Regions from separate parts of the Cedecea sp. genome, predicted to be linked through region 1. Evidence: predicted binding sites of a transcription regulator. Region 1 holds the regulator's gene; the other holds the start of a gene.

Region 1 (4,936 bases):
CGCCGATTTCGTCCTTATTCATTGTCATCTCCTCATCGTTCGGTTTAGGTGTTTTGCATCCTCACTGTCGGATGCTGAATTTCTGGAAAACATCCAATATCTGCTGGATGTAGAAATAATTGTAGTCAAGGATTTCGGGTTACATTTAAAACTCAGAATCTTTAACCATTTTCAAAATCAGTGGCACGCGGACTCCCGCCTTAAAAGCGGGAAATCAGCATGATAGATGAGAAGTTAACGAGGATTAGAAAACGCGATCAATGGTCGCCATGCGCGGCAAACCAGGTGTTATTGCGCCAGTGGCGCCGCCAGATATAACCGAGCGACAGGCCGCGCAAAGCCAAAAATACCGCCAGCGACAGCCATAAAGCGTGGTTGCCAAACAGCGGCAGCGTAAGCAGCGTCACGCCAAAGCCTAATGCGGCAACCGCCATGCTGTTACGCATCTCCGCGCCACGCGTCGCCCCAATAAACATGCCGTCCAGTAGATAGCACCAGACGCCGACGACCGGCAATACGACCTGCCAGGCCAGGTAACTGTCGGCCTGCTGACGCAGTTCCGGCAAGGACGTCAGCAGCGCGACGATGTGTTCTCCGGCAACGGCATAGAGAGCGGCAAATGCAACCGCGACCAACCCGGCCTGCCTGCACGCTGCGCCCCAAACCTCCAGCAGTTGCCCACGGTTACGTGCGCCGTAGGCCTGCCCGGAATGAGCTTCCACCGCATAAGCGAAGCCGTCCAGCGCATAGGCGGTGAAGGTCAGCAGCGTCATCAGCACGGCGTTCACCGCCACAATTTCGCTACCGAGACGCGCGCCGAAGATGGTGATGGAGGCAAAGCAAATTTGCAGCAGCAGCGAACGCAGCATGATGTCGCGGTTGAGCGCCAGCAGCTTGCGGAGATCCCCCTGCCAGGCCGTTTTAAGACGTGCCCAGCTAATACCGCGCAGCTTCAGAACGTTACGCACCATCACCAGGCCGATAATAAACGTGGCGTATTCAGATACTGCCGTCGCCAGCGCCGCCCCCTGCACGTTCATCTGCAGCCCCATCACCAGCCAGAGGTCGAGCACGATATTGATAAGGTTCCCCACCACCAGCAGGATCACCGGTGCCCGCGCATACTGAACGCCCAGCAGCCAGCCCAACAGCACGAGGTTAGCCAGCGATGCGGGAGCACTCAGCCAGCGGATCTCCAGGAAACGACGAGCCTGATACAGCACGTCTTCGCTGCCGCCAACGACATGCAGCGCGAGGGCGATCAGCGGATAACGCAGTAGCACGATGGCAAGCCCGGCGATCAGCGCCAGCATCAATGGCTGAATCAGCGCGCGCGCCAGCCGCTGTGGATCGTTTGCGCCAAACGCCTGCGCCGTTAACCCGGTGGTACTCATTCGCAGAAAAAGCAGCAGCATAAACAGGAAGCTGGTCGCCGTCGCGCCGATAGCCACCCCGCCAAGATAAGTCGGGCTATCGAGATGGCCGATGACGGCGGTGTCGACAAGACCCAGCAGCGGTACGGTTATGTTGGAAAAAATCATCGGCAGCGCCAGCCACCACAGCGCACCATCCGTTGACGAGAAGAATCGCATGGGAATGATCCAGGGGAAAATAGAGGAGTTTAAAGCGAGTGGTACGGCAGATTTACCGCACCACCAGAAGAAGGGTTACAGCCATTCGCCGTTGCGAATCACCCCAACGGCCAGACCTTCAATGCTAAAATTCTGCTCGCGGAGATCGACGACAATAGGTTGGAATTCGCTGTTTTCCGGCAGCAGATGCACGGTGTTGCCCTGCTTTTTCAGGCGTTTCACGGTCACTTCATCGTCGATACGCGCGACAACCACCTGGCCGTTACGCACGTCCTGCGTTTTGTGTACCGCAAGCAAATCGCCGTCCATGATGCCGATATCTTTCATCGACATGCCGCTTACGCGCAGCAGGAAGTCCGCATTCGGCTTAAACAGAGACGGGTCAACCTGGTAGTGGCCTTCGATATGCTGCTGCGCCAGCAGCGGTTCACCGGCTGCAACGCGGCCCACCAGCGGCAGGCCACTTTCTTCTTCAACCAGCAGGCGAATACCTCGCGACGCGCCGGAAACAATCTCGATAACCCCTTTACGGGCCAGCGCTTTGAGATGTTCCTCAGCGGCGTTTGGAGAACGGAACCCCAGACGTTGTGCAATCTCGGCGCGCGTCGGTGGCATGCCGGTTTGGTTGATATGATCCCGAATGAGATCAAACACCTCTTGCTGCCTGGTAGTTAGTGCTTTCATTCCGCCCCCTGGGTGTTTATACAGTTATGCTGTGAGTATATACAGCCCCGGGCGAATTTGAAACCACAAATTAAGCAAAAAACCAGCGACTTAAACTATTCTGGAAAGGCTATCGCAAATGTGACCAAAGCAGCGTGGCCCAGGTCACAACGGCAAGGATAATCGCTATCAGCACCGCAGCAGAACCCATGTCTTTGGCTCGTCCGGAAAGCTCGTGGTACTCGGTGCCCACACGGTCAACCAGCGCTTCAATGGCGCTATTGAGAATCTCGACAATCATCACCAACACGACCGAGCCAATCAGTAAAATACGGGTAATAGGGTCAACGTCCAGCCAACAGGCGATAACAATAGCGATAACCGCAGCCACGCCCTCCTGACGAAAGGCGGCTTCGTTGATCCAGGCCGCACGCAGCCCCTTCCACGAGTAGCCTGCAGCCTTAATAATGCGGGTGATGCCGGTGGTATTATTCGCCATTCAAGGAAACCTTTTTAAATATTGAGCGTCAATGCTCATTGAGTCTAAATCGCAGCGCCACAGAAATTCCCCAGAGTTTCTGATATCCTTGCGGCGCATTTGCATTATTAACCTGAGGCTTTACATCATTTATGTCAGGCTGGCCAAGAATTTACTACAAATTACTTAATTTACCATTAAGCGTTCTGGTAAAGAGCAAGTCTATCCCGGCGGATCCCCAAACCGAGCTCGGTCTGGATCCTTCACGCCCCATTATGTACGTCCTGCCCTACAATTCTAAGGCAGACTTACTGACGCTGCGTGCCCAATGTCTGGATCACGACCTGCCCGACCCACTGGAACCGTTGGAAATTGACGGCGTACTGCTGCCGCGCTACGTGTTTATTCACGGCGGGCCGCGCGTCTTTACCTACTACACGCCAAAAGAAGAGTCGATAAAACTGTTCCACGATTATCTGGATCTGCACCGCAGCAACCCAGACCTCGATGTGCAGATGGTGCCGGTTTCCGTGATGTTCGGCCGCTCGCCAGGCCGCGAGAAAGGGGAAATCAATCCGCCTTTACGCACCCTGAACGGTGTCCAGAAATTCTTTGCGGTTTCGTGGCTGGGCCGCGATAGCTTCGTGCGCTTTTCCCCACCGGTTTCGCTGCGCCGCATGGCAACCGAACACGGCACGGACAAGATTATCGCCCAAAAACTGGCTCGCGTGGCGCGTACTCACTTTGCCCGCCAGCGTCTGGCTGCGGTCGGGCCACGCCTGCCGGTACGCCAGGATCTTTTCAACAAGCTATTGGCGTCAAAAGCGATTGCCCGCGCGGTTGAAGATGAAGCTCGCAGCAAGAAAATCTCCCATGAGAAGGCGCAGCAAAACGCCATCGCGCTGATGGAAGAGATTGCCGCTAACTTTTCCTATGAAGCGGTGCGTTTAACGGATCGCGTCTTAGGGTTAACCTGGAACCGTCTCTACCAGGGCATTAACGTGCATAACGCAGAGCGCGTGCGCCAGCTTGCCCATGACGGCCATGAAATTGTCTATGTGCCTTGCCACCGCAGCCACATGGATTACCTGCTGCTCTCCTACGTGCTTTATCACCAGGGGCTGGTCCCGCCGCACATTGCCGCCGGTATTAACCTGAACTTCTGGCCAGCCGGCCCGATTTTCCGCCGCCTGGGCGCGTTCTTTATTCGCCGTACGTTCAAGGGCAATAAACTTTACTCCACGGTGTTCCGCGAATATCTCGGCGAGCTGTTCAGCCGCGGCTATTCCGTTGAGTACTTTGTCGAGGGTGGGCGTTCACGTACCGGTCGCCTGCTTGATCCGAAGACCGGCACCCTGTCGATGACGATTCAGGCAATGCTGCGCGGCGGTACCCGCCCTATTACGCTGGTGCCGATTTACATCGGCTACGAGCACGTAATGGAAGTGGGTACTTATGCCAAAGAACTGCGCGGAGCGACCAAGGAAAAAGAAGGTTTCATGCAGATGGTTCGCGGTCTGAGTAAGCTGCGTAACCTTGGCCAGGGCTATGTAAACTTCGGCGAACCGCTGCCGCTGATGACCTACCTGAACCAGCATGTGCCGGAATGGCGAGATTCTATCGATCCTATCGAAGCGATTCGTCCCGCATGGCTGACGCCAACGGTGAACGATATCGCCGCCGATCTGATGGTGCGTATCAACAACGCAGGGGCGGCCAACGCCATGAACCTGTGCTGTACCGCACTGCTTGCTTCGCGCCAGCGCTCGCTGACGCGTGAACAGCTTACCGAACAGCTCGATTGCTATCTGAACCTGCTGCGTAACGTTCCGTATTCTCCGGACGCCACCGCACCAACGGTCACGGCGGATGCGCTAATTAACCATGCGCTGCAGATGAACAAGTTCGAGGTTGAGAAAGATACCATCGGTGACATCATCATTCTGCCGCGCGAGCAGGCCGTGCTGATGACCTACTATCGTAACAACATCATGCATATGCTGGTGCTGCCTTCTCTGATGGCGTCTATCATCACTCAGCATCGCCACATCTCACGGGTCGAGCTGCTGCGTCAGATAGAAGTGATTTATCCGATGCTGAAAGCCGAACTGTTCCTGCGCTGGGAAAAAAGCGAGCTGGGCAGAGAAATTGATGCGTTGATTGCGGAGATGGAACGTCAGGGTCTGGTGATGGTTGCCGATGA
Region 2 (4,936 bases), on a different contig from region 1:
CTACAAGATATTAGCGGAGAGGTCGCGTGTAACGCTCTCCTATCCTGAATCCTGCCTAAAAGTGCCGCTGACACCGGGCTACATCTATGCGACGTCATACACGCTGAACGGAGAGAACTACCGCTACAATTTTTTTATCGACAAAAACGGAAAAATACTAAGCACAAAAGCAGGAGAGCGATAATGTCATTACCAACCTACGTGTACATTTACGATGAGAACGGGCAACAAATTAAAGGCAGTTGCCTGTCGTTGGGCCGTGAGGACGCGATAGAAATCATGAATAGCGGTTAGAGCATGTACCAGGTGACTTGTTCAAGTACTGGTAAACTTATTATCGAGTGGTTTTACATCGACGGGAATATTAAATATGACGATGACTGGAGTCGCCCGGTTGGCTACAATCGCCAACAGCAGCAAAAACGAATCACTACCGCAGTGATTGGCTACTTTAGCCACTCACTAAGCGCCTCATAAATTGCCTTTTTGTCGGCCCCCCAACAGTCAGCAGCTCCAGTATATTTTGATATTCCCGGCATAAAGAATCGCAACAGCGTATGGGAGTAACCAGCTACCCTGTGAAAAGACGGAGACTCTCGCCTCCGTGACTAGCATCAAGCACTACGCAGGTTCTGTGCCGCCTGGACCATGTTCGCCAACGCCGCACGAGTTTCTGGCCATCCGCGCGTTTTCAGGCCGCAATCCGGGTTAACCCACAGGCGCTCTGCCGGTACGGACTCCGCGGCTTTCTTCAGTAGCGCTTCAATCCACTCAACATCTGGAACGTTTGGGGAATGGATGTCGTACACGCCCGGCCCGATTTCGTTCGGGTATTCGAACTCTTTGAACGACTCCAGCAGATCCATATCGGAACGAGAGGTCTCGATGGTTATCACGTCTGCATCCAACGCCGCGATAGAGTCCATGATGTCGTTGAATTCGCAGTAGCACATATGGGTGTGGATCTGGGTGTCGTCACGCACCACGGCGGCGTTCAGGCGGAAGGCCTCAACGCCCCACGCCAGATAAGCCTGCCAGTCGGACTGACGCAGCGGTAAACCTTCACGCAGAGCGGGTTCATCAATCTGGATGATACCGATACCTGCGGCTTCCAAATCCGCCACTTCATCACGCAGGGCCAGAGCAATCTGCTTCGCGATAGTCTCACGGGAAACATCTTCGCGCGGGAAGGACCAGCAAAGAATTGTCACCGGGCCCGTCAGCATACCTTTAACCGGTTTGTCGGTAAGAGACTGCGCGTATTTCGCCCACTCAACGGTGATCGGCTCAGGGCGACTGATATCGCCAATAACAATCGGCGGCTTCACACAGCGAGAACCGTAGCTTTGCACCCAACCGTTCTGAGTAAAGACGAAACCATCCAGATGCTCGCCGAAGTATTCCACCATGTCGTTACGCTCGGCTTCGCCGTGCACCAGCACGTCCAGGCCCAGACGCTCCTGCTCGGCAATCGCCTGTTTAATGTGTTCGGCGATGCCGGTGCGGTAGTTGTTGGCATCCAGCTTCCCTTTCTTGAAGTCCAGGCGCAGGCCACGGATTTCGGTCGTTTGCGGGAAGGAGCCGATGGTCGTCGTTGGCCACGCCGGCAGATTGAAACGTTCACGCTGTGCCGCCGCACGCGCGGTATAGGAACTCTGGCGCTGGCTGTCCTGCGCGGTGATTTTCGCCAGGCGTTCGCCCACTGCGGCATTGTGCACGCGCTTAGACTGACGGCGAGCCTGAATCGGCGCACTCCATTCGGCAATTTTCGCAGTATCGCCGCTGTTCAGCGCTTCGGTCAGTAAGGACAGCTCGGCACACTTCTGCAGGGCAAAGGCAAACCAGCTTTTAACTTCAGCATCCAGACGAGTCTCTACGCTCAGGTCAATTGGGCTGTGCAGCAGGGAGCAGGAAGAGGCTACCCACAGCTCACGTTTACCCCCCAGGTCTTTCAGTTGAGCATATTTCTCAGTCAGGTCGGCACGCCATACGTTACGGCCGTTGATCACGCCCGCAGACAGCAGCCAGTTTGCAGGCAGCTTCTGATGAATCTCTTTCACATCATCTTTGCCGTGAACAAAGTCTACGTGCAGGCCCTGTACCGGCAGCGCAGTGATGGTCTCCAGGTTCGGGCCAACGCCTTCAAAGTAGGTGGTCAGCAACAGCTTAACCTGGCCGGTCAACGCGTCGTAAGCTGGTTTGAACGCATCAAGCCACGCCTTTGGCAGCTCCAGAACCAGCGCAGGCTCGTCGATCTGCACCCATTCAACGCCGCGTTTCGCCAGCTCGGCCAGAACCTGCTGGTAAACCGGCAGAATGTCTTTCAGCAGGCTCAGGCGGTCAAACTGCTCGCCCTTCACTTTGCCCAGCCACAGGTAAGTCACCGGCCCCAGCAGGACAGGTTTCACCTTGTGGCCCAGCGCCAGCGCTTCGTCGATTTCTTCCAGCAGCTGAGTCCAGGTCAGTTTGAACTGCTGACCCTTGGTAAATTCCGGCACCATGTAGTGGTAGTTGGTATTGAACCATTTGGTCATTTCTGCGGCGGCGGCAGGCTCGCCGGTTGGCGCACGACCACGACCGATGCGGAACAGCGTATCGATATCGACGCTGCCGTCTTTGTTCTGATGACGAGCCGGCACGTTACCGAGCAGCAGGCTGGTGGTCAGAACATGGTCGTACCAGGCAAAGTCGCCCACCGGCAGTAATTCAACGCCGGCCTGTTTTTGTTGGTCCCAGTGGCGGGCGCGCAGCTCGCGGCCAACCGCCAGTAATTCTTCACGGGAGGTACTCCCTGCCCAGTAGCTTTCCTGTGCTTTTTTCAACTCGCGCTTAAGGCCGACGCGAGGGAACCCCAGGGTGTGATTATGGATTGTCATGGTCTTTCCTCTATTCGGTGCGATGTATTTAGACGTCCAGATGTTTACACTTCTATAATCCGCAGGTACTGTATATTCCTCAAGCGCAATTTGTTCATGCCGAAGTGAAGGACTTTCATGATCGAGATTAAACACCTGCGGACGCTGCAAGCGTTACGAAACTGTGGCTCACTGGCCGCAGCGGCCGCCGCACTGCATCAGACCCAGTCGGCCCTCTCCCACCAGTTCAGCGATCTGGAGCAACGGCTTGGCTTCCGCCTGTTTATCCGTAAAAGTCAGCCGCTTCGCTTCACGCCACAGGGGGAGATCCTGCTGCAGCTTGCCGAGCAGGTGTTACCGCAGATTGGCCGCGCGCTGCAGGCCTGCAACGAACCGCACCAGACGCGGCTGCGTATTGCGATTGAGTGCCACAGCTGCATTCAATGGCTGACCCCGGCGCTGGAGCAATTCCGCCAGCACTGGCCGCAGGTGGAGATGGACTTTAAGTCCGGCGTGACATTTGATCCGCAGCCCGCGCTACAGCAGGGTGAACTGGATATCGTATTAACGTCCGATATTCTGCCGCGCAGCGGGCTACATTATTCGCCGATGTTTGATTTTGAAGTTCGCCTGGTGATGGCCACCGACCATCCTCTGGCGAAGAAAGCGAGCATCGAGCCCGAAGATTTAAGTGACGAAACGCTGCTGATCTATCCGGTACAGCGTGAACGCATGGATATCTGGCGTCATTTCCTCCAGCCAGCGGGCGTTAGCCCATCGCTGAAAAACGTCGATAACACGCTGCTGCTGATTCAGATGGTGTCGGCGCGCATGGGCATTGCCGCGCTACCGCACTGGGTGGTGGAAAGCTTTGAGCACCAGGGCCTGATCGTCACAAAGACCCTGGGCGAGGGATTATGGAGCCGACTGTACGCCGCGGTCCGCGATGGCGAACAGCGCCAGCCGGTGACCGAAGCGTTTATTCGCTCGACGCGCCAGCACGCCTGTGACCACCTTCCGTTTGTGAAGAACGCGGAGCGCCCCATCGGCGATGTACCCACAGCGAGGCCATTATCACCGTTCCCCCAATGATAAAGCTCGGCCAGTGCGGCTGCTCCTGCCAGATGGCGAGGTTAACCAATAGCCCGGCGGGCACGTGAACGTTATTCATGATGCCGAGCGTACCGGCGTCCACCTGGGTTGCACCGTAGTTCCACATAAAGTAGCCCAGCCCGGAAGCCACTACGCCAAGCCAGACCAGAATCCCCCACTGTAGCGTAGTGGTGGGGAGCTTTTGTGGATTACCAAGAACAAACCAGGCCGCTGCGGCAACGATAAATGCCCCAAGATAGAACCAGGAAAACGCACAATGCTGCGGCATCGGGTGCGTTTCCATCAGGCGCTTGTAGCCAACCATCCCAATGGCGAAACAAATATTTGCCCCCTGCACCAGCAGCAGGCCAACCCAGAAATGGTCGCTCACTTTGTCGTAGCGGATGATCGCCGCGCCGATGACCGCCAGCCCCGCGCTTAGCACATAGCCCCAACGTAGCTTATTGCCGCTTAGTAAATCGTAGATAAGCGTGACGTACAGCGGCGTCATCACCGTGAACAACAAGAATTCGGAGACCGTTAGGTATAAATAGGCGCGGAAGCTAAGCAGGTACATAACGCCCAGTTGAAGCGCCCCCACCAGCATATACAGCAGCAGCGTTTTTAGCCGGTAGCCCTTAAAACGCAGAAACGGCAGGAATACCAGCGCGGCAAGCCCGACACGCATCAGCACCGAGAAGTAGCTGTCCACATGCCCGGCAAGGTATTCGCCTATCAGGCTAAAAGAGAAGGCCCACAGAATCGTGGTGATGATAAGTAATGGCACAATGAGCAGTCCGCAACGAACAAGATTACGCCATTGTACCCAGAGGCCAGAGCATCAGCTTAACTATTTAGTTGACGAGTGGTCACGAATAAACCACTCGTCATTGTACCTGTTATTCAGCCTTAAGGAACAACCTGCGCAGGTAGTGCGGCACGGCGTTATCGCCGTTGGTGCCAATCACTTCAAGCTCCGGTAGCAGGTC

The links. Region 1 encodes LexA, which represses DNA repair genes until DNA is damaged. Its sites were predicted from a motif close to TNCTGTATGTACATACAGNA; they were not measured.
Region 2: a site for LexA is predicted at 2,943-2,962, ahead of metR (HTH-type transcriptional regulator MetR). Genes of this name have one in related genera too.

The regions. Positions count from the first base shown of each region.
Region 1 covers NZ_DASYBS010000093.1:45,750-50,685, reverse strand. Annotated here, with positions in the region: gene VGM55_RS14625 (CsbD family protein) at 1-22, opposite strand, end outside; gene dinF (MATE family efflux transporter DinF) at 258-1,592, opposite strand; gene lexA (transcriptional repressor LexA) at 1,668-2,276, opposite strand; gene VGM55_RS14610 (diacylglycerol kinase) at 2,386-2,754, opposite strand; gene plsB (glycerol-3-phosphate 1-O-acyltransferase PlsB) at 2,886-4,936, shown strand, end outside.
Region 2 covers NZ_DASYBS010000016.1:57,765-62,700, reverse strand. Annotated here, with positions in the region: gene VGM55_RS02660 (putative T6SS immunity periplasmic lipoprotein) at 1-184, shown strand, start outside; gene VGM55_RS02655 (hypothetical protein) at 298-477, shown strand; gene metE (5-methyltetrahydropteroyltriglutamate--homocysteine S-methyltransferase) at 615-2,876, opposite strand; gene metR (HTH-type transcriptional regulator MetR) at 2,994-3,947, shown strand; gene VGM55_RS02640 (carboxylate/amino acid/amine transporter) at 3,835-4,734, opposite strand; gene yigL (sugar/pyridoxal phosphate phosphatase YigL) at 4,847-4,936, opposite strand, start outside.